Regions from separate parts of the Acidovorax sp. ACV01 genome, predicted to be linked through region 4. Evidence: predicted binding sites of a transcription regulator. Region 4 holds the regulator's gene; each other region holds the start of a gene.
The links. Region 4 encodes FNR, which switches genes on or off when oxygen is low (the NO sensors DNR and NnrR bind a similar motif). Its sites were predicted from a motif close to TTGATNNNNATCAA; they were not measured.

Region 1 (4,389 bases), 240 kb from region 4:
CAGCGCGGCCGTGAGCACGGGGAACGAGGCCACGATCAGCGCGTTGGTGCACAGGGCGGTCCAGGTGAAGACGGGCATCCTCATCAGGTTCATGCCGGGTGCGCGCATCTTGATGATGGTGACAATCAGGTTGATGCCCGAGAGCGTGGTGCCCACCCCCGCAATCTGCAGGGCCCAGATGTAGTAATCGAGCCCCACGCCGGGGTCTTGCGCCCCCAGGTTGGACAAGGCCAGCCAGCCGGAGGTGGAGAACTCGCCCAGGAAGAGCGACACCATCACCAGGATGGCACCGGCTGTGGTCATCCAGAAGCTGAAGTTGTTGAGGAACGGGAAGGACACGTCGCGCGCGCCGATCTGCAGCGGCACGAGGTAGTTCATGAGGCCCGTGACCAGCGGCATGGCCACGAAGAAGATCATGATCACGCCGTGGGCGGTGAAGATCTGGTCGTAGTGGTGGGGTGGCAGGTAGCCCATGTTGTCGCCAAAGGCCATGGCCTGCTGCAGGCGCATCATCACGGCGTCGGCAAAGCCGCGCAGCAGCATCACGAGGCCCAGGATCATGTACATGATCCCGATCTTCTTGTGGTCAATGCTGCAGATCCAGTCGCGCCACAGGGTGCCCCACAGGCGGAACTTGGTGATGGCGGCCATCACGGCCAGGCCACCCAGCACGGTGGCGATAAAGGTCCACAACACGATGGGCTCGTGTGCCATCGGTATGGAATCCCAGGTGATTCGGCCCAGGGCCCAATGGGATGCGGTATCAGGTGCGGAGGACATAGAGGTCTTTGGAAGATGCCAACACCCGCTTGGCACGGGCGCCGACATGGCAAATCAAGGGCGGATCATTGGGCGGAGTTGGCGCGCGGTGCGTGGCGGGCTTCCAGGCTGGCCACCACCTGGGCGGCGTTCTGCGAGGTGCATACGTCCTGCGGCAGATTCAGGCCCACGGCGCGCACATAGGCGTCACCGCCGTTCTCGTCGATGGCCATCATGTGGTGCATGCACATCTTGCCGTCCTCGACGCAGCGGTTCAGCACCTTGTCGTACAGGCCGTCTTCCACGCTGGCAAAGCGCTGCACGGGGTCCCGCTCGCTGGGCTTGGCCAGATCCATGTAGGTTTTGCGCGTGAGTGGCTTGCCTTCGGACTTGTTTCTGGCCACCCACTGCTCGAAGTCGCCCTGGCTCAGGCCGTGGAACTTGAAGGTCATGCCCGAGAAGCCCGCGCCGCTGTAGTGCGAGGACATTCCCTTGTACACGCCTGGTTGGTTGATCACGGCGTTCAGCTCGGTCTGCATGCCGGGCATCGCGTAGATCATGCCCGCCAGGTCCGGCACGTAGAACGCGTTCATCGTGGACGTGGCCGTGAGCTTGAACAGGATGGGGCGGTCGATCGGCGCGGCCAGTTCATTCACCGTGGCAATGCCCAGTTCGGGGTAGAAGAACAGCCACTTCCAGTCCATGGCCACCACCTGCACCTCCAGGGGAGTGGATTGGGCGTCCAGTGGTTTGGTGGCCGAGATGCGGTCCAGGGGGCGGTAGGGGTCGAGCTTGTGGGTGCCGATCCAGGTCAGTGCGCCCAGGGCAATGATGATCAAGAGCGGCACGGTCCAGATCACCAGCTCCAGCGTGGTGGAATGGTGCCAGTCGGGGTCGTAGTCGGCCTCGGTGTTGGCGGTGTTGTTCTGGCGGTATTTCCAGGCAAACCACAGGGTGAGAGCGATCACCGGCACGATGATGATCAGCATCAGCAGCGTGGCCTGGATGACCATGTGCCCTTGCTGGGCAGCGATGTCGCCGGCAGGATTGAGGACGACCGCCTTGCTGCAGCCGGCCAGGCTGCCCAGGGCAGCCATGGCGGCGAGCCAGGCAGGCACGCGGGGTAAAGGTAGTTTGGACATGGGGCAGGCGCAACCGGAGCGTTTAAGGGTAAACGCGGATAACGAAGTGCCGTCGAATGTAATAGCTCTAGCTTTTTTGTACATTGGACATTTTGTCCAAGGTCAACAATAGATGCCCCATTTCGGTGTGCCTTCTCTTTTTGGTTCGGCGCCGTCCTGCAGGCGCCATAGTGAAACTGCACTTGTCCCGAATCAAACTTGCGTGTAGAACCAGAATGTCTTATCCAAACAACGACAAGGAGCCCTGTTCATGAGCAGCCCCGCCTCTGCCACTTACCCTGCGGCCGGCTTTGAAGAAAGCCCCGCCTCTCTCTCGCGGGCTGATACCCATGAAGACGTGACCCCCAGCGAAATTGCGGTGGGTGTGATCATCGGACGGTCGTCCGAGTACTTCGATTTCTTCGTATTCGGGATCGCCTGCGTTCTCGTCTTCCCGCCTTTCCTGTTTCCGTTCCTGTCGCGCCTGGATGGCACGCTGATGTCGTTTGCGCTGTTGGCCGTTGCGTTTGTGGTCCGGCCCATCGGCACGGCCATTTCCATGGCCATCCAGCGGCGCTGGGGCCGGGGCACCAAGCTGACCATTGCACTGTTCCTGTTGGGCGTGTGCACGGTCGGGATGGCGTTTTTGCCGGGCTACAAGGATGCTGGCCTGACCGCTGTGGTGGCGCTGCTGATTCTGCGCATTGGCCAGGGTCTGGCGCTCGGCGGCTCGTGGGACGGCCTGCCGTCGCTGCTGGCCATGTCGGCGCCCAAGGAACGCCGGGGCTGGTTTGCCATGATTGGGCAGCTGGGTGCGCCCGTCGGGTTTGTGCTGGCGGCGGGTCTGTTTGCCTATCTGTACAGCAGCCTCAGCGTGCAGGAATTTCTGGCCTGGGGCTGGCGTTATCCCTTCTTCGTGGCCTTTGCCGTGAACGTGGTGGCCCTGTTTGCCCGCCTGCGCCTGGTGGTGGGGCAGTCGTACGCCGAGCTGCTGCAAGAGCGTGAACTGCAGCCCGTGCCTGTGAGCCGAGTGATACGTGACGAAGGCAGCAATGTGGTGCTGGGTGCTTTTGCCGCGCTGGCCAGCTTTGCGCTGTTCCACCTGGTCACGGTGTTCCCGCTGTCTTGGATCACGCTGTATTCGGACCAGCCGGTGACCCAGATTCTGGGCGTGCAGATCGTAGGCGCCTTCCTGGCAGCGGGGGCCATCATGGTGTCTGGCTGGCTGTCGGACCACCTGGGCCGCCGCAAGCTGCTGGGCGGCATGGCGGTGTTGATCGGCGTGTTCAGCTTCATGGCCCCCGTTCTGCTCAACTCGGGCGAGGTGGGCAGCACCATGTTCCTGCTACTGGGTTTTGTGCTGCTGGGCTTGTCGTATGGCCAGGCGTCGGGCACGGTCACGGCCAATTTTTCGCCCCAGTACCGCTACACGGGCGCCGCTCTCTCGGCAGACCTTGCCTGGATCATTGGCGCCGCGTTTGCACCGCTGGTGGCCCTGTACCTGTCGGCCCAGTTTGGATTGCTGGCCGTGACGGTGTACCTGCTGTCGGGTGTGGCCTGCACTCTTGGAGCGCTGAATTTGAACCGGCGCATGGAGCGCCGCGACCGGTAGGGGGCATATGTTATGCTATTAAATACATAGCTATCTGCGCTTGACTATCAAGCGCTAGAGGTCAAAAAAAGCCAAAAAAAGCGCCCGGTACTTCCGGGCGCTTTTTTTCGGGGCTTTGAACAGGCTCTAGTCCTGTGGCCTGAAACCAATGGTCAGGGAAGACGGCACGCGCCCATCCACATCGCGCGGCAGGGTCTCGGTCTTGTCCAGCGCGCGCAGCACGGCCTCGTCCCAGGCCTTGTTGCCGCTCGACTGCACGAGCCGTTTGCCCACGATGGTGCCGTCGGGCGAGAGGCGCACTTCCACCTCGGCACGCGGGTTGCCCGAGATCGCGTCGGGGTACACGATGTTGGGCTTGACCTTGGCCGCCACCTTGCCGCCGTAGCCGCCTGACGGGCCTGCACTGCGCTGGGCTGTGCCCGTGGCGGTTTCTCCCCCCGTCGCCCCTGCCATGCCCTGGATGCGGCGCAGGTTGGCTTCGCGCTGTTCTGCCAGCTGTTTGGCGTCGGCTTCGGATTTGCGCTTGGCGGCGTCGTCCGCCTTGCGCTTGTCTTCGGCCAGCTTCCTTTGCTTGTCCTGCTCGGCTTTCTTCTGCTCGGCCAGCTGTTTTTCGCGCTGTTCCTTTTCCTTGTCTTTTTCCTTTTGCAGGCGCTCTTTCTTCTCCTGCTCCAGGCGGTCGCGGCGCTCGTCTTCCTTGCGTTCGCGTTCACGCTTGTCGCGCTCTTGCTGCTGTTCGCGCGCCTTCTTTTCCTGTTCCAGGCGCTTTTTCTCGCGTTCGATGGCGATGTCGGCCTCGCGGGTGTCGGGCGGCTCCACAGCGCGCGGGGGCGGTGGTGGGGGCGGAGCAGGCGGACGCACTTCCGGTGGGGCGGGCGGTGGGGGCGGGGGCTCAACGGC
Region 2 (4,389 bases), on a different contig from region 4:
AAGGGGCATGGGGTGAGGAAAGGGTGAAGGCCGCAGCCACCCATGGTGCCTTAAAACAATCGGCGCCCGTACCCTGGTGCGGTGCAGGGGCTCCACAGGATCGAGATGCATGGGGCTGGCCCCACAGCTAGCCGCCGATATAGCTCATCTCCACCCGCCGCGCGCCGCCTTGCGTGGTATCCGCAGGCAGGCTGCTGCGCAGTTCCGAATAGCGGTCGCTGCGCTGCTGCCAGATGGGGGCGATGGCCGAGGCAATCGCTTCGTCGCTGGCGCCGCCGCGCAGCAGGGTGCGCAGGTCGTAGCCCTCCGAGGCAAACAGGCACAGGTAGAGCTTGCCTTCCGTGGACAGGCGCGCGCGGTTGCAGTCGTGGCAAAAAGCCTGGGTCACGCTGCTGATCACGCCCACCTCGCCCAGGGCGGGGTCGTATTGGCCCTGGGCATTGGCATAGCCCCAGCGCTCGGCGGTTTCGCCGGGGCTGCTCGGGTCGAGCTGTACCAGGGGCAGCTCGGCGCGCAGCCGTTCGATCAACTCGGCTGAGGGCAGCACCTCGTCCATGCGCCAGCCGTTGGTGGCGCCCACGTCCATGTATTCAATGAACCGCAGCGTGGTGCCCGTGCCGCGAAAGTGGCGTGCCATGGGCAAGATTTCGTGGTCGTTGGTTCCCCGCTTGACCACCATGTTGACCTTGATGTGCGACAGGCCCGCCACATGCGCGGCCTCGATGCCCGCCAGCACGTCGGCCACCGGAAAGTCCACGTCGTTCATGCGGCGAAAGATCGTGTCGTCCAGGCCATCGAGGCTCACGGTCACGCGGTTCAGGCCTGCATCCTTCAGTGCGCGGGCCTTGCGCGCCAGCAGCGATCCATTGGTGGTCAGCGTGAGGTCGGGCGCTTGGCCGTCCACGGTGCGCAGTTCTGCCAACTGGGCCACCAGCGCTTCTAGGTTCTTGCGCAGCAGGGGCTCGCCGCCCGTCAGGCGGATCTTGCGCACACCATGCGCGAGGAACAGGCGCGCCAGCCGTGTGATCTCTTCAAAGCTCAGCAAGGCGCCGTGGGGCAGGTAGGGGTAGTCCTTGTCGAACACTTCCTTGGGCATGCAGTAGTTGCAGCGGAAGTTGCAGCGGTCCGTCACGCTGATGCGCAGGTCGCGCAGCGGACGGCCCCGGGTGTCGGTGAGCAGGCCCGTGGGGGCCACGGGATGCGTGGGCACCCGCGCCGCCAGAGCGGCGATGCGTTGGTCCACCAGAGGAATCACACGTTCGGCCATGGCGTGATTTTGCCGCATGGGCGCCTGCAGAGGGGGCAAGCCCCTGCGCGCGGAGTTGATCGCGGTCAAGTTTTGCGAAGGCGGTGGTATGGCCCTCCTTTGACATGGCGCAGTGCGTTCTGGATGCTGCATTGCAACAATCTGCACATCCGATTTCAAGGGGATTCCCATGTTGACGCGTGAATTTTCAGCCGATGCCACGCCATGCCAGCGCCGCGTGGCCCTTCAGTGGGTGGCGGCCGGCATTCTGCTACCTACCTGGGCAACTTGGGCGACAGGGGCCCAGGCGCAGATGGGGTTGTCGGGGGCCATCAACTATGCGGGCTGGTTTCGCGCCCTTTCGCAGCGCATGGCCAAGGCCTATTGCCAGCAGTACCTGCAGGTGCTGCCCGGTGCGGCCGTGGATGTGATGGGGTTGGCGCGCAAGATGGTGCAGACGGGCAGCGGTGAACTGGCCAAGGGCATGCAGTCAGGCCAATGGCCCGCAGACGTCGGACGGCAGCTGGCCGAAGTGCAAAAGCAGTTTGCCCTGCTCAACCAGATGACCTCTGCGCCTGCCTCCACCACGGCCTTGGTGGTGGCGGCCTCGGAGCAGGCCGACCGCACGCTGCTCATTGCGCAGGCCGTGACCGAGGCCGTCGAGAAGATGGCACAGGCACCCAGTGCCCGCCTGGTGAACCTGGCGGGCCGCCAGCGCATGCTGTCGCAGCGCCTGGCCAAGAACTACTTTTTGAGTGCTGCCAAGGTGGACTCCAAGGTGGTGCAGGCGCAACTGGCGTCAGACGCAATGGATTTCCGCCAGGCCCTGCAGACGCTGAAGGCGGCGCCCGTCTCCACCCCTTCCATCCGCAACGAGTTGGAGCTGGCCGATTCGCAGTGGCTGTTTTTTGAATCCGCACTGCGCCGCCCTGCCGATGACACGGGGCTGAACGCCGTGGCCACCACCAGCGAACGGCTGCTGGGGGTGATGGACAAGCTCACCGGCCTGTACGACGCTGCCCTGCGCGAAGTGCTGGGCTGAGAGCCTGGGAGCGGCAGGGTCACCCGGTCAGCCGCCCCAGGCCCTGTGCTGCATGAAGTCCGCCAGGCGGCAATCGCGCCCCACCAGCACCAGCCGGGTGTCCAGCGCGTTGAAAAACCCCGGGGGTGGTGGAAGCGGCAGCTGCTGGACGCGTTTGTGGGTGTCGATGCGCGCCGCCGCCAGTTCGTAGTCTCGGGCCAGGGCCATCCACAGGCCGTGGGCGCCGGCCGACTGGCGTGCGCCTGTTATCAGGCTCCTCCCCGAGTCCAGCCACCAGCGGTAGATGGCGGATGCAATGCCCATGCGGCGGTAGCCGTCCACGACCTTGGCGTGGGGCGCGCGCAGGTGGCGGTCGGTGTGGCGGTCCACCTCGACCAGCCGGTTGAACACGGTGTACGCCACGATGCGGTTGCGCAGCGGGTCGATGGCATACACAAAATATTCGCCGTCGGCCTCGCGCAGGCGGAACTCCAGCCCGGGCAGGGGCAGGGCCAGCGGGCGCATCGCATCGCGGGCGCGAGGGTTGGTGCGGATGCGGTCGTACAGGGCGTCAAACTCGCGCTGGATGTCGCGGCCCGACAGGTCCACGTCGATGCGCAGTTCGGTCAGCAGGTGGCCCACCGCCCCCAGCCGGCCCAGCCAGCCGCCTGCGGACGGGGTACCGGAGGCTATGCGGGGCGCGAGGGGCAGGGCGCTGACTCCGGGCATCATGGCGCTTCCCCATGGCCCTCGGTCCAGCAGCCGCTCAACAACCGCGCTGGCTGTTCGCGGGCGCATACCCTGGCGCTGTTTGGCCAGTCCGTCAGGGGCACCACCAGGCCCGCATACACGCCATAGGCCTCGCCCCCTGCAATGGTTTCTCCCGCCCACAGGCTTTCACCCGCGCGGATGGCCCCTCCGGCGTGGATGTGCCCACCCGCACGCACGCCCCAGCCCACCTGCAGGTGGCTCTGGCAGTCCACGTCGCCCGCCACCTGGAGTCCACGCACGGCGTGCACGGAGGCCCCGCCTAGCAGGTGGCCGCCCACCTTGATGCCGCTGCCGCAGTCCAGATCGGCGGTGACTCGCAGGTCCTGACCTACCGTACATGGGCCGCCGATGTGGGCCGAGGCGCCGCAATCGAGCTCACCGCCCACCCGCAGGCTGCCCGTGCATTGCAGGCGCTGCGCGACCACCAGGGACCCGCCCACGCGCGCATCGCCGTGCCACCGCACGCTGCCATCGCAGCGCAGCGCGCCCGAGACGCGCAGGTCTTCCCCAACCCGCAGTGCGCCGCCCACCCGCAGGCCGCCCCGCACGCTCAGGCTGCGGCCCGTGCGCAGCACACCATCCACATCGGCGCTGCCCCCGCACCGCACGCTGCCGGCAAACACCAGCGCATCGGCCCCCAGATGCTCCACCTCCAGTACATCGTTGGTGGGGCCGAACTGGTCGAGCATCCAGCAGGCGTCTTCCACGCGGCCTTCGCGCACCAGGTCGTCCAGCAGGGCCTGGTAGTTGCTGGCGCCCTCCTGGCGGCGCAGGTACCAGCGGTAGCCGTCGGCGCAGGGCCGCTTGGCACGGATGAACTGGCGGGTGATGTCAGTGGCGATGGCCGTGTTGGCGATTGCCTCATCGGCGGGAAGGCTGAGCGCAGGGGCGCACGGGGCGAGCGAAATCTCGCCCGAAGGAAACGGGGGCATGGACACTCCTGACGTTCGCGCCCTGGTTGCTACCAAGGCGCAAGCTGGCGCTGGGCGAGGGGCCCGGCGACAGGAGGTGCGCGAAAAGAATGCGGAGGGGAGGGGTGTCGCCGGGCTCAGGAATCTGCAGCGAGCGTGCAGACTTGGCGGTCACCGGCCTGGAGCGTGGCCTGCGAGCGCGCGGCACGGCGCAGCGGCGCGGTCGCGCTGGCGGTTGTGTCGTGGGAGTGGCTCGCAAACATCGGCGGCACTATAGGCAGCGGCTTCAAGACCGTCAAATCAATCCGCACTGCCTTGGTGCGGATTGGGCGCGCGCAAACGCAAGTGATAGTGGCTTGCGAGCGCGCTTGGAGCCTTTACACGCAGCGTCCGCCATCCACCTCGATGCACACGCCACTGATGAAGGATGCCTCGTCACT
Region 3 (4,389 bases), on a different contig from region 4:
TTCAGCCGCGCCAGTGCTTCGCCACCGTGGCTGCGGTCCAGCAGCCCGGCCCAGACGCGCGACGACGCCACCACAGCCAGCCCGAGCAAGGCATAAAACAGTGTCACCTCGCCCGCACCCCGGCCCTGATCACGCAACAGGGCCACCACAAAGGTCATGTAGCCGATGTAGCCCACGCCAAACAGGCCATAGCCGAGCAACGCAGGGGCCAGTGCCCGCCAGCGCACCCGCTCGGGCACTGTGGCTGCGGATGTTGCCCCGGCTCCGCCGGCCACGGGCGCTGCCAAACCGCTCAACACCCGCGCGGGCCACAGCAATGCCGCCGTGGCCCCCACGCAGGCCAGCGCCAACGCCCACCACGCCCATGTCCAGCTGTGCGGCGCGGGGGCCACTGCCAACACCGCAGGCACCAGCAGGGCCGACAGGCTGATACCCCAACCCGTGCCGCCGTAGTACAGGCCCAGCAACAAGCCGCTGCGTCCCGGCACCTGGGCCCCCAACCGCGCCGCCAGCAGGCCCCCCGCAATGAACACCAGGGCACTGGCCCCACCCGCCAACAAGCGTTGCACCAGCAGCGGCGCCGCCTGCGTGAAGAATCCGCTCAAGCCCATGAACACCGTGGCCATCACCGCCCCCACCATCAGCACGGCACCCGGGGCCAGGCGCCGCAAGAGCCAGGGTGTGGCCAACGCGCCCAGCAGATAGCCCAGGGCATTCACCGTGTTCATGGCCCCCGCCAGCGTGTAGGACCAGCCCAGGTCTTCGCGCATGGGCGGCAGCAGCAAGGCATAGGCAAACCGCGTGATGCCCAGCGACAGGGCGGCACCCATCGACAAAGCCACCGCCAGCCACAGGCTGCGCCACGGAGATGCAAAGGAGAAGGCCAAAGGCAGTGGCGCAGACATAGCGGCCCATTTTCACGCAAGGGGCTCAACACCACACTAGGCCATGGGCTAACACAAAACCGGAACCCTTGTTGACGCCAGTGTGCTGCACGTTTTGCGCTGCAGCATTAAGCTGCGAGGCTGCTTTTCCGCACGAACCTTTTCAGGACCTGCCCCATGACCTCTTTGTTTGACCCCATCCGCGCGGGCGACCTCCAACTGGCCAACCGCGTTGCCATGGCGCCGCTGACGCGCAACCGCTCGCCCGAGGCGATCCCCACCGATCTGGTCGCCACCTACTATGCGCAGCGCGCCAGCGCCGGGCTGATCATCTCCGAGGCCACGGCCATCAGCCCCCAGGCCCAAGGCTATGCCGACGTGCCCGGCCTGTACGGCACCGAGCAGCTCGACGGCTGGAAAAAAGTGACCCACGCTGTGCATGCGGCGGACGGCAAGATCGTGGTTCAGCTATGGCATGTGGGCCGTGTGTCGCACACCGACCTGCAGCCGGGCAATGCCCACCCGGTGGCACCTTCGGCCATCCGCGCGCACACCAAGACGGTGCTGATCAAAGAAGGCGTGCCCACCTTCACAGAAACCTCCGAGCCCCGCGCGCTCAAGGCCGAGGAAATCCCCGGCATCGTGCAGGACTACCGCCATGCCGCCCGCAATGCGATTGCATCAGGCTTTGATGGCGTCGAGATCCATGCGGCCAACGGTTACCTGATCGACCAATTCCTCAAGACCGGTGCCAACCAGCGCACCGACGACTACGGCGGCAGCATTGCCAACCGCGCCCGTCTGCTGCTCGAAGTGACCCGCGCCATCGTCGAGGAAATCGGCGGTGGCCGCACGGGCATCCGCCTGTCCCCCGTCACGCCCGCCAACGACATCGTGGACGCGGACCCCCAGCCGCTGTTTGACTACGTGGTGCGCCAGCTGGGTCCGTTGGGCCTGGCTTATGTGCACATCATCGAAGGCGCCACCGGCGGCCCGCGCGAGGTGGAAGGCCGTCCATTTGACTACGTCGCACTCAAGACGGCATACCGTGCAGCCGGTGGTCTGGGTGCGTGGATGGTCAACAACGCCTACACCCGCGAGCTGGCTGACGCAGCCCTGGCCCACTGCGCCGACATCGTGGCCTTTGGCCGCCCCTTCATCGCCAACCCCGACCTGGTGACGCGCCTGCAAGCCAACGCACCGCTCAACGAAGTAAACCGCGCCACGCTCTACGGTGGTGGTGCCGAGGGGTATACGGACTATCCCGCACTGACTGCATGAAATGATTCGCGCATTGCGACGCGCTCATCCCCGCCCCCGGCAACTGGCGTAGCGCTCTGCCAGCGGCCGCCGCGCAAGGGGCCACCGAGCCGCACGGGCGGCGCTTCGCTGGCGTGCGCTGGCGGAGTCCCCCTTGAGAGGGAGGGCGCCGCAGACGACTCAGGAGGGGCTTCCAAGTCCAATAGGGCTTGGCGCCCGCATCACGATCCGGGTGAACAGGCGGTCATACGCCGCATCACGTGGCTTGCCGGGCGCCAAGGGGTTGGTGTTGCTGGCAAAGGCCGCATCGATGGCCGCCCAGTCGCCAGGCTGCAGGCACTCCTGTGCCGCAGGCAGCACCACGGTTTCTTCCACGCGCATATGGTCCAGGTAAAAGCGCACATAGCGCAGCAGCGCCTCGGCAAAAACCTCGCGGCGTGCATCGCCCATCAGCTCCCAGCCCAGCAAAAGGTGCTGCAGCTCGCGCACTGCCGCCTCGCCGCCTTCGTGGTCACGCTCCAGCTGCGCAATGGCCTCGGCGGCCTGGGGTGCACGCTCGGCCACCTTGGGGAACAGCCATTGCGATTCCTTGGGGTGGTGCTGCCGCTCGGGAAACTCGTCGATATAGAACAGCATGGCCCGCATCACGTCAAAGAACGCGGCAGGCTCATCGCCCGGGCCCTGGTCGAGCATCAGGCGCAAGGAATGGAGCACGGCCGCAAGCGATGCATGCTCTTCGCGAATGGTCCGCAGGCTGATCGATGGCATGGCGCACTCCAGAGGTTAGACACAGCCCGAGGGTGCCACGCGGCGCCATGCACACCCATGACGCAGGTCAATAAATGGACAGCGACCTGCACGCGTGCCCAGGGCCCTGCGAGCACACCCGCTCGCGAAGAGCTGGTCTGCGCTCTGAACGCAAAAGGCCCTGCAAGCCGACACTGCAGGGCCTTCGATGCCGGCCCCCGCAAAGGGACGCTCAACGTTGCCGGATCAGCGTGCCAGCCGCGCCTGCGCGGGGGAAGCCAGCGCCTGAGACTCTGCATAAGGCGCCGCCACGCTGCTGCTGCGGTGGGCAGGGTGGCCATGCCCCATGGCCTCCGCGAGGCGGAACTGCTGCACCACCTGCGACAGCCGCGCCGCCTGCTCCCGCAGCGACTCGGCAGCGGCGGCGGACTCTTCCACCAGCGCCGCATTCTGCTGGGTCATGCGGTCGATTTCGCCCACCGACTGGTTCACCTGGCCAATGCCGGCCGACTGCTCGGACGCAGCCGCCGTGATCTCGCCAATGATGTCGCCCACGCGCTGCACGCTGCTCACGATGTCCTTCATCGCCGTGCCCGCGTCTTCCACATGGCGCACACCGCCGTCCACCGCCGTCACGCTGCTCTGGATCAGGCCCTTGATGTCACTGGCCGCAGCCGCCGAGCGCTGGGCCAGGCTGCGCACTTCGCTGGCCACCACGGCAAAGCCCCGGCCCTGCTCACCTGCACGGGCGGCTTCCACGGCGGCGTTCAGCGCCAGGATGTTGGTCTGGAAGGCAATGGAGTCGATCAGGCCAATGATGTCGCCGATCTTGCGGCTCGACGCCGATATCTCGTGCATGCTGGCCACGGCTTGCTCCACCACAGAACCACCGCGCGTAGCGGTGCTGGAGGCCGATGCCGCCAGCTGGTTGGCCATCTGCGACGACGACGCTGTCTGCTGCACCGTGGCGGTGAGCTGCGACAGCGAAGACACGGCCTCCTGGGCGTTGCTGGCCGTCTGCTCGGTGCGCTGGGACAGGTCCTGGTTGCCGGTGGCGATCTCCTGGCTGGCCGTGGCGATGTTGCCGCTGGCATCGCGCACTTGCGCCACCAATGCTCCCAGGCCCTGCTGCATGTCGCGCAGCGCGCGCTGCAGATCGGCCACTTCGTCCTTGCCCTCGGCAGCAATGTGCTGCGAGAGGTCGCCCCCCGCAATGGCCTGCGCCATCTTGCGTGCGTCTTCCAGGGGGCGGCAGATCGAGTTCATGTTCATCAGCGTGGTGGGCACCACCACCAGCACGGTGATCAGCACGGCCAGCACAAACAGCCATTTCGTCTCGTTGGACACCTGGCCCTGCTGCTCCACGGCCTTGGCGACATCGGCGCGCAGCACGGCGTCGAGTTCTCCCACCAGCTTGTCGGCCTGGTCGAATTCGGCCACGGCCTTGCCGCTCATGCGGTTGGCGATGGTGGCCGTGTCGTAGCCACTGGCCTCCAGC
Region 4 (4,389 bases):
CCTGCCGCATCCAGTCCGTTCAAGGACGGTGCCTTCATTTCCGGGACGCTCCAGGCGGCGGGGACAAGTTCCCTCAGTTCTGGATCACTCTTCTTGGGAAGATAACGTACCTCGGTGAGCCCCAGTTCACGCAGGGTGGCAATCTGTTCCGCCGACGCCACGCGAAAACTGCTCACCGGGAACGGATGATGCATCCAGCCCAAGTCGAGCTGGATGTACATGCCGACACGCAGTTGGCTGATGTCGATGAGGATGGAAGAGTTCACTTCGGGGCGTGTGAAACATGGCGACTTCAATGCCACCAATGGTTACACAGATTATCGCCAGTTCGGGGGCCTTGTCGAAGGACTGCGCCTGCACCGCAGCGGCGCGGCAACACTTGGATGCGTCCGCGAAGCCCACCCCAGATCACCCTTGTATAGACATGGGTTTAAAGGAACTCGTCAACCCCTTTGCTATGCAACTTCCGGTTGGAAACAAGCTAACGGCACCACAGCGATGGCTTGTAGACCAAGTCCATCCACAGTGCCCAGCTGGCGACTGCGCAGAGCAAGCCCCCCGCGATACGGGTCCCCCAGTCCGCACGCGCTGTATTGATCCGTGTTTTCAGCCGTGCCCATGCCCACGACCCGCCCACCAGCCACACACCGCTGCCCAGGCCAAACAACGCCATGGTCAACGCCCCTTCCAAGGGTCCGCCGCTCAGGGCGGCTACCAACAGGGCCGAATAAAGCAATCCACAGGGCATTAGCGCCCAGAGTCCCCCTGCAGCGAGAACCCCGCCAGGGGCGCTGACAAGCGGCTTGACATGTGACCACACAGTGCGACCCGCCTGCTCCACCCATTGGGGCTGGCGGGCCTGGACCATCATCATCAACCCCCAGGCCATCACCGCGACATGGACCAGGGTCCACGCCGGGCGCAGCGCCGCCGTCTGTTGGGTCAACCATGCCAGACTATCCATGGCGAGCGCGGCCAAACCGCCCGCCACGGCATACCCAGCCAGCCGACCGACATGGAAAGCAGCCGTGCGCCGAATGACACCACCCCGAGGCATCCATTGCACAGTTTGGACCGTCTGCGAGGAAGCCTGTGCCTCCAAATCCCCACCCGTCTTGGGCAAACTCCGCGACTCTCCCTGCCCCACCAACGCTGCGCAGGGCGCGGAGCACATGGCTAAGCAATGGGACCCGCCAACCAGTCCCATCAGCAAGGCGGTCGAGGCAACCGTTGCAATCATGAGAGTCAGATGATGCGCGAAAAACGGGCTCGGTTGCGATCTGCCTGCAGGTAACGGTCAAAAACCATGGCGATGCCGCGCACGAAGAACCAGCCCATGGCCGTCACCTCGACCCCGTCGGGTCTCACCACGACGAGCCCCTGCTCAGCCATGGTTTCCAGTTGCTCCAGCTCGGCAGAGAAATAAGCCCGAAAGTCGATCAACCAGGCCTGCTCCATGGGCTCAAACAACAACTCACCCTGGCACATCAACGCCATGATGACGGCGCGGCGTACCAGGTCATCGCGGGTCAGGGCGAGCCCACGCACCACGGGCAAGCGCCCCTGGTCCAGAAAATCGTAGTACTCGTCCAGAGTTTTGGCGTTCTGGCTGTAGGTCGCCCCCACCCGGCCAATCGCCGACACGCCCAGGCCAATCAGATCGCAATCGGGCTGTGTGCTGTAGCCCTGGAAGTTGCGGTGCAGACGGCCCTGGCGCTTGGCAACCGCCAATGCGTCGGCCGGCAACGCAAAGTGGTCCATGCCCACATACACGTACCCAGCGTCCATGAAGGCAGCCAGCGAACGGGACAGCATCGACACCTTGCCCGCCCCCGCGGGCAACTCGGCAGAAACAATGCGGCGCTGGGGCTTGAAGCGCTCCGGCAGGTGGGCATAGGCATACAGGGCGATGCGGTCAGGCCGCAGCTGCACAACCTGGGCCAGCGTGCGATCAAACGACTCGGGCGTCTGGCGCGGCAGGCCGTAGATCAAGTCCACATTGATGGATTCAAAACCCAGCGAACGTGCGGACTCCACCAGCGAAAACACCTGCTCGGCAGGCTGTATGCGATGAACAGCCTTTTGAACCTCAGGATCAAAATCCTGCACTCCAAAACTCAGTCGGTTGAATCCCAGTTCCGCGAGCACGGCAAGGCGGTCGGCATTGACGGTGCGCGGATCTACTTCAATCGAATACTCTCCGCCCGGCGCGAGCGAGAAGCTGCGCTTGAGCATGACCATGAGTTCACGCAAGCCGTCGTCGGACAAAAAAGTAGGCGTACCACCACCCAGGTGCAGCTGGCTCACCACCTGCCCCGTGCCGCAGTGCGCTGTGTGCAGATCGATTTCGCGACTCAGGTACCGCAGATAGGTATCTGCCCGATCATGGTGTTTGGTGATGATCTTGTTGCATGCACAGTAATAACACAGCGACTCGCAAAAGGGGATGTGCACATACAGCGACAACGGCAACGCCTTCGTCATGGAGCCCAGCCTGCGCTGCTCTAGTGCAAGCGCATAGTCGTCCTGCCCAAACGCCTCGACGAAACGGTCGGCGGTTGGATAAGAGGTATAGCGGGGCCCTGGCACGTCGAAACGGCGCAGAAGATCAGGCGAAACAGCAGTCATGGGCAAATTCCTTGCGTACACTTTGACTGTGCCGTAAGCTGTCCCCCATGTCCTTGACCTGAATCAAGTGATGCACGGGGCCGAACAGCGACAATTTGATGCATGTCATTCGCCCATCCGTACCCACAAGCCTGTCTTACAGGCAGATGAGGCGATATGCTCAAACCTAACCCAGCATCTGTGCCTATGAACCCGCTCACCATCAAAGTCGCCTGCTCTAACTGCAACCTGCGCGAGCTGTGCATGCCGGTTGGCCTGAGCGAAGACCAACTGCAACGCATTGACGAAGTCGTTGCCGTCCGCCGCAAGATCAAACGGGGCGGAACGCTGTTTCGCAACGGCGAAGCCTTCACATCGCTCTATGCCATCCGCACCGGCTTCTTCAAGACCTGTGTAGCCACCGAAGATGGGCGCGACCAGGTCACTGGTTTCCAGATGGCGGGCGAGATTATCGGCCTGGATGGCATCGTGAACGATCACCATACCTGCGACGCAGTGGCCCTGGAAGACGCAGAAGTCTGCGTCATGCCCTTTGACCGCATCGAAGAACTGTCCCGCGAGGTCACCGCGCTGCAACACCATGTGCACAAGATCATGAGCCGCGAGATCGTGCGTGAGCATGGGGTGATGCTGCTCTTGGGCAGCATGCGCGCCGAGGAACGCCTGGCAGCGTTTCTGCTGAACCTTGTGCAACGTTTGCATGCCCGTGGGTTTTCACAGTCCGAACTCGTACTGCGCATGACGCGTGAGGAAATTGGCAGCTACCTGGGGCTCAAGCTCGAAACCGTGAGCCGCACATTTTCCAAGTTTGTGGAAGAAGGTATTGTCGAGGTCAAGCAGCGCCATGTGCGCATCCTGGAAACCGATGCACTCAAGCGCATCGTGAACAACCAGCAGGCCTGCCACTGACCAAGGCAATGCGTTGGCGGCGGCCTCTCTCCGTATCTACCGGCCAGCTACCGCAGCCCATCAAGGGCAAGATGAAGTCTTTCGACAGTCATCGGGGCGATCCCCCTCGGGGACCGGGCAGCGGTTGAGTTCAAAGGGCGACATCGCCAACAATGTCGTCAATGCGCTGGACGCCATGGTGATCATCCAGAACGCGAAAAAAGCAAGCGTGTAGACGCCCTGACGCGACAACGCCAACGGCTGCCCAAACCAGTGCAAGTCCTGCGGATCCACCATCGCAAAAACCAGCACCTCCATGACGCCTGCCATCAAGAAGGCCGGCCATGCAATCCACATCAGGCGTTGCGTCCACATTGATTTTTCTCCTGGTAAGGCCGCGCAGACAAACCGCATGGCCAGGGGGTGTTCAGCGCGGCTGGTCCTGGACCGGAGTGGCCGCATGGTTGCGGCCTTTCATCGCGGGAGCCAGGCTCTTGTGTGGAGTCTCCAGCGTCTTGTTGATCTCGATGCCCTGGCGGTAATAGTCCTCGGCGATCACGGGGTCGGGGCGCGAAATCGCCAGCCAGAGGGTGACAAAACCCGCAATGATCACGATCACAGGACCAGCGATGATCAGCCAGACATGGCCGAACTTCCACCATGGCGCCGTAGCGGAAGGGGCAGTGCCGAGGGTGGAACTGGATGGCATGTGATGACTCCTCAAAAATATTTTTCGTCAAAGCAAGGCCCGCGAAGACCTTGCACCAGTGTGCACGCGCGTTACCGCGGCACCAGAAACACGGATTTCTCAGTCACATGGGCGGCCCCGCCGAGTGCCTGCACGTCGAACTGCACAGCGTGCGATCCCGGAGG

Region 1: a site for FNR is predicted at 2,084-2,097, ahead of cyoA (ubiquinol oxidase subunit II). Genes of this name have one in related genera too.
Region 2: a site for FNR is predicted at 1,323-1,336, ahead of IB243_RS15760 (type IV pili methyl-accepting chemotaxis transducer N-terminal domain-containing protein). Genes of this name have one in related genera too.
Region 3: a site for FNR is predicted at 2,970-2,983, ahead of IB243_RS10325 (hemerythrin domain-containing protein). Genes of this name have one in related genera too.

Annotation. Positions count from the first base shown of each region.
Region 1 is NZ_JACUZT010000006.1:423,537-427,925, reverse strand. Features, by position in the region: gene cyoB (cytochrome o ubiquinol oxidase subunit I) at 1-780, opposite strand, end outside; gene cyoA (ubiquinol oxidase subunit II) at 846-1,901, opposite strand; gene IB243_RS19355 (MFS transporter) at 2,152-3,492, shown strand; gene tolA (cell envelope integrity protein TolA) at 3,619-4,389, opposite strand, start outside.
Region 2 is NZ_JACUZT010000005.1:146,047-150,435, forward strand. Features, by position in the region: gene IB243_RS15750 (DUF6713 family protein) at 1-9, opposite strand, end outside; gene moaA (GTP 3',8-cyclase MoaA) at 128-1,267, opposite strand; gene IB243_RS15760 (type IV pili methyl-accepting chemotaxis transducer N-terminal domain-containing protein) at 1,437-2,288, shown strand; gene IB243_RS15765 (hypothetical protein) at 2,316-2,999, opposite strand; gene IB243_RS15770 (polymer-forming cytoskeletal protein) at 2,996-3,970, opposite strand; gene IB243_RS15775 (SDR family oxidoreductase) at 4,327-4,389, opposite strand, start outside.
Region 3 is NZ_JACUZT010000003.1:347,405-351,793, forward strand. Features, by position in the region: gene IB243_RS10315 (YbfB/YjiJ family MFS transporter) at 1-905, opposite strand, end outside; gene IB243_RS10320 (alkene reductase) at 1,062-2,165, shown strand; gene IB243_RS10325 (hemerythrin domain-containing protein) at 2,325-2,912, opposite strand; gene IB243_RS10330 (methyl-accepting chemotaxis protein) at 3,138-4,389, opposite strand, start outside.
Region 4 is NZ_JACUZT010000006.1:182,355-186,743, forward strand. Features, by position in the region: gene IB243_RS18160 (HD-GYP domain-containing protein) at 1-266, opposite strand, end outside; gene IB243_RS18165 (sulfite exporter TauE/SafE family protein) at 482-1,240, opposite strand; gene hemN (oxygen-independent coproporphyrinogen III oxidase) at 1,246-2,628, opposite strand; gene fnr (fumarate/nitrate reduction transcriptional regulator Fnr) at 2,815-3,537, shown strand; gene IB243_RS18180 (hypothetical protein) at 3,598-3,891, opposite strand; gene IB243_RS18185 (FixH family protein) at 3,944-4,225, opposite strand; gene ccoG (cytochrome c oxidase accessory protein CcoG) at 4,297-4,389, opposite strand, start outside.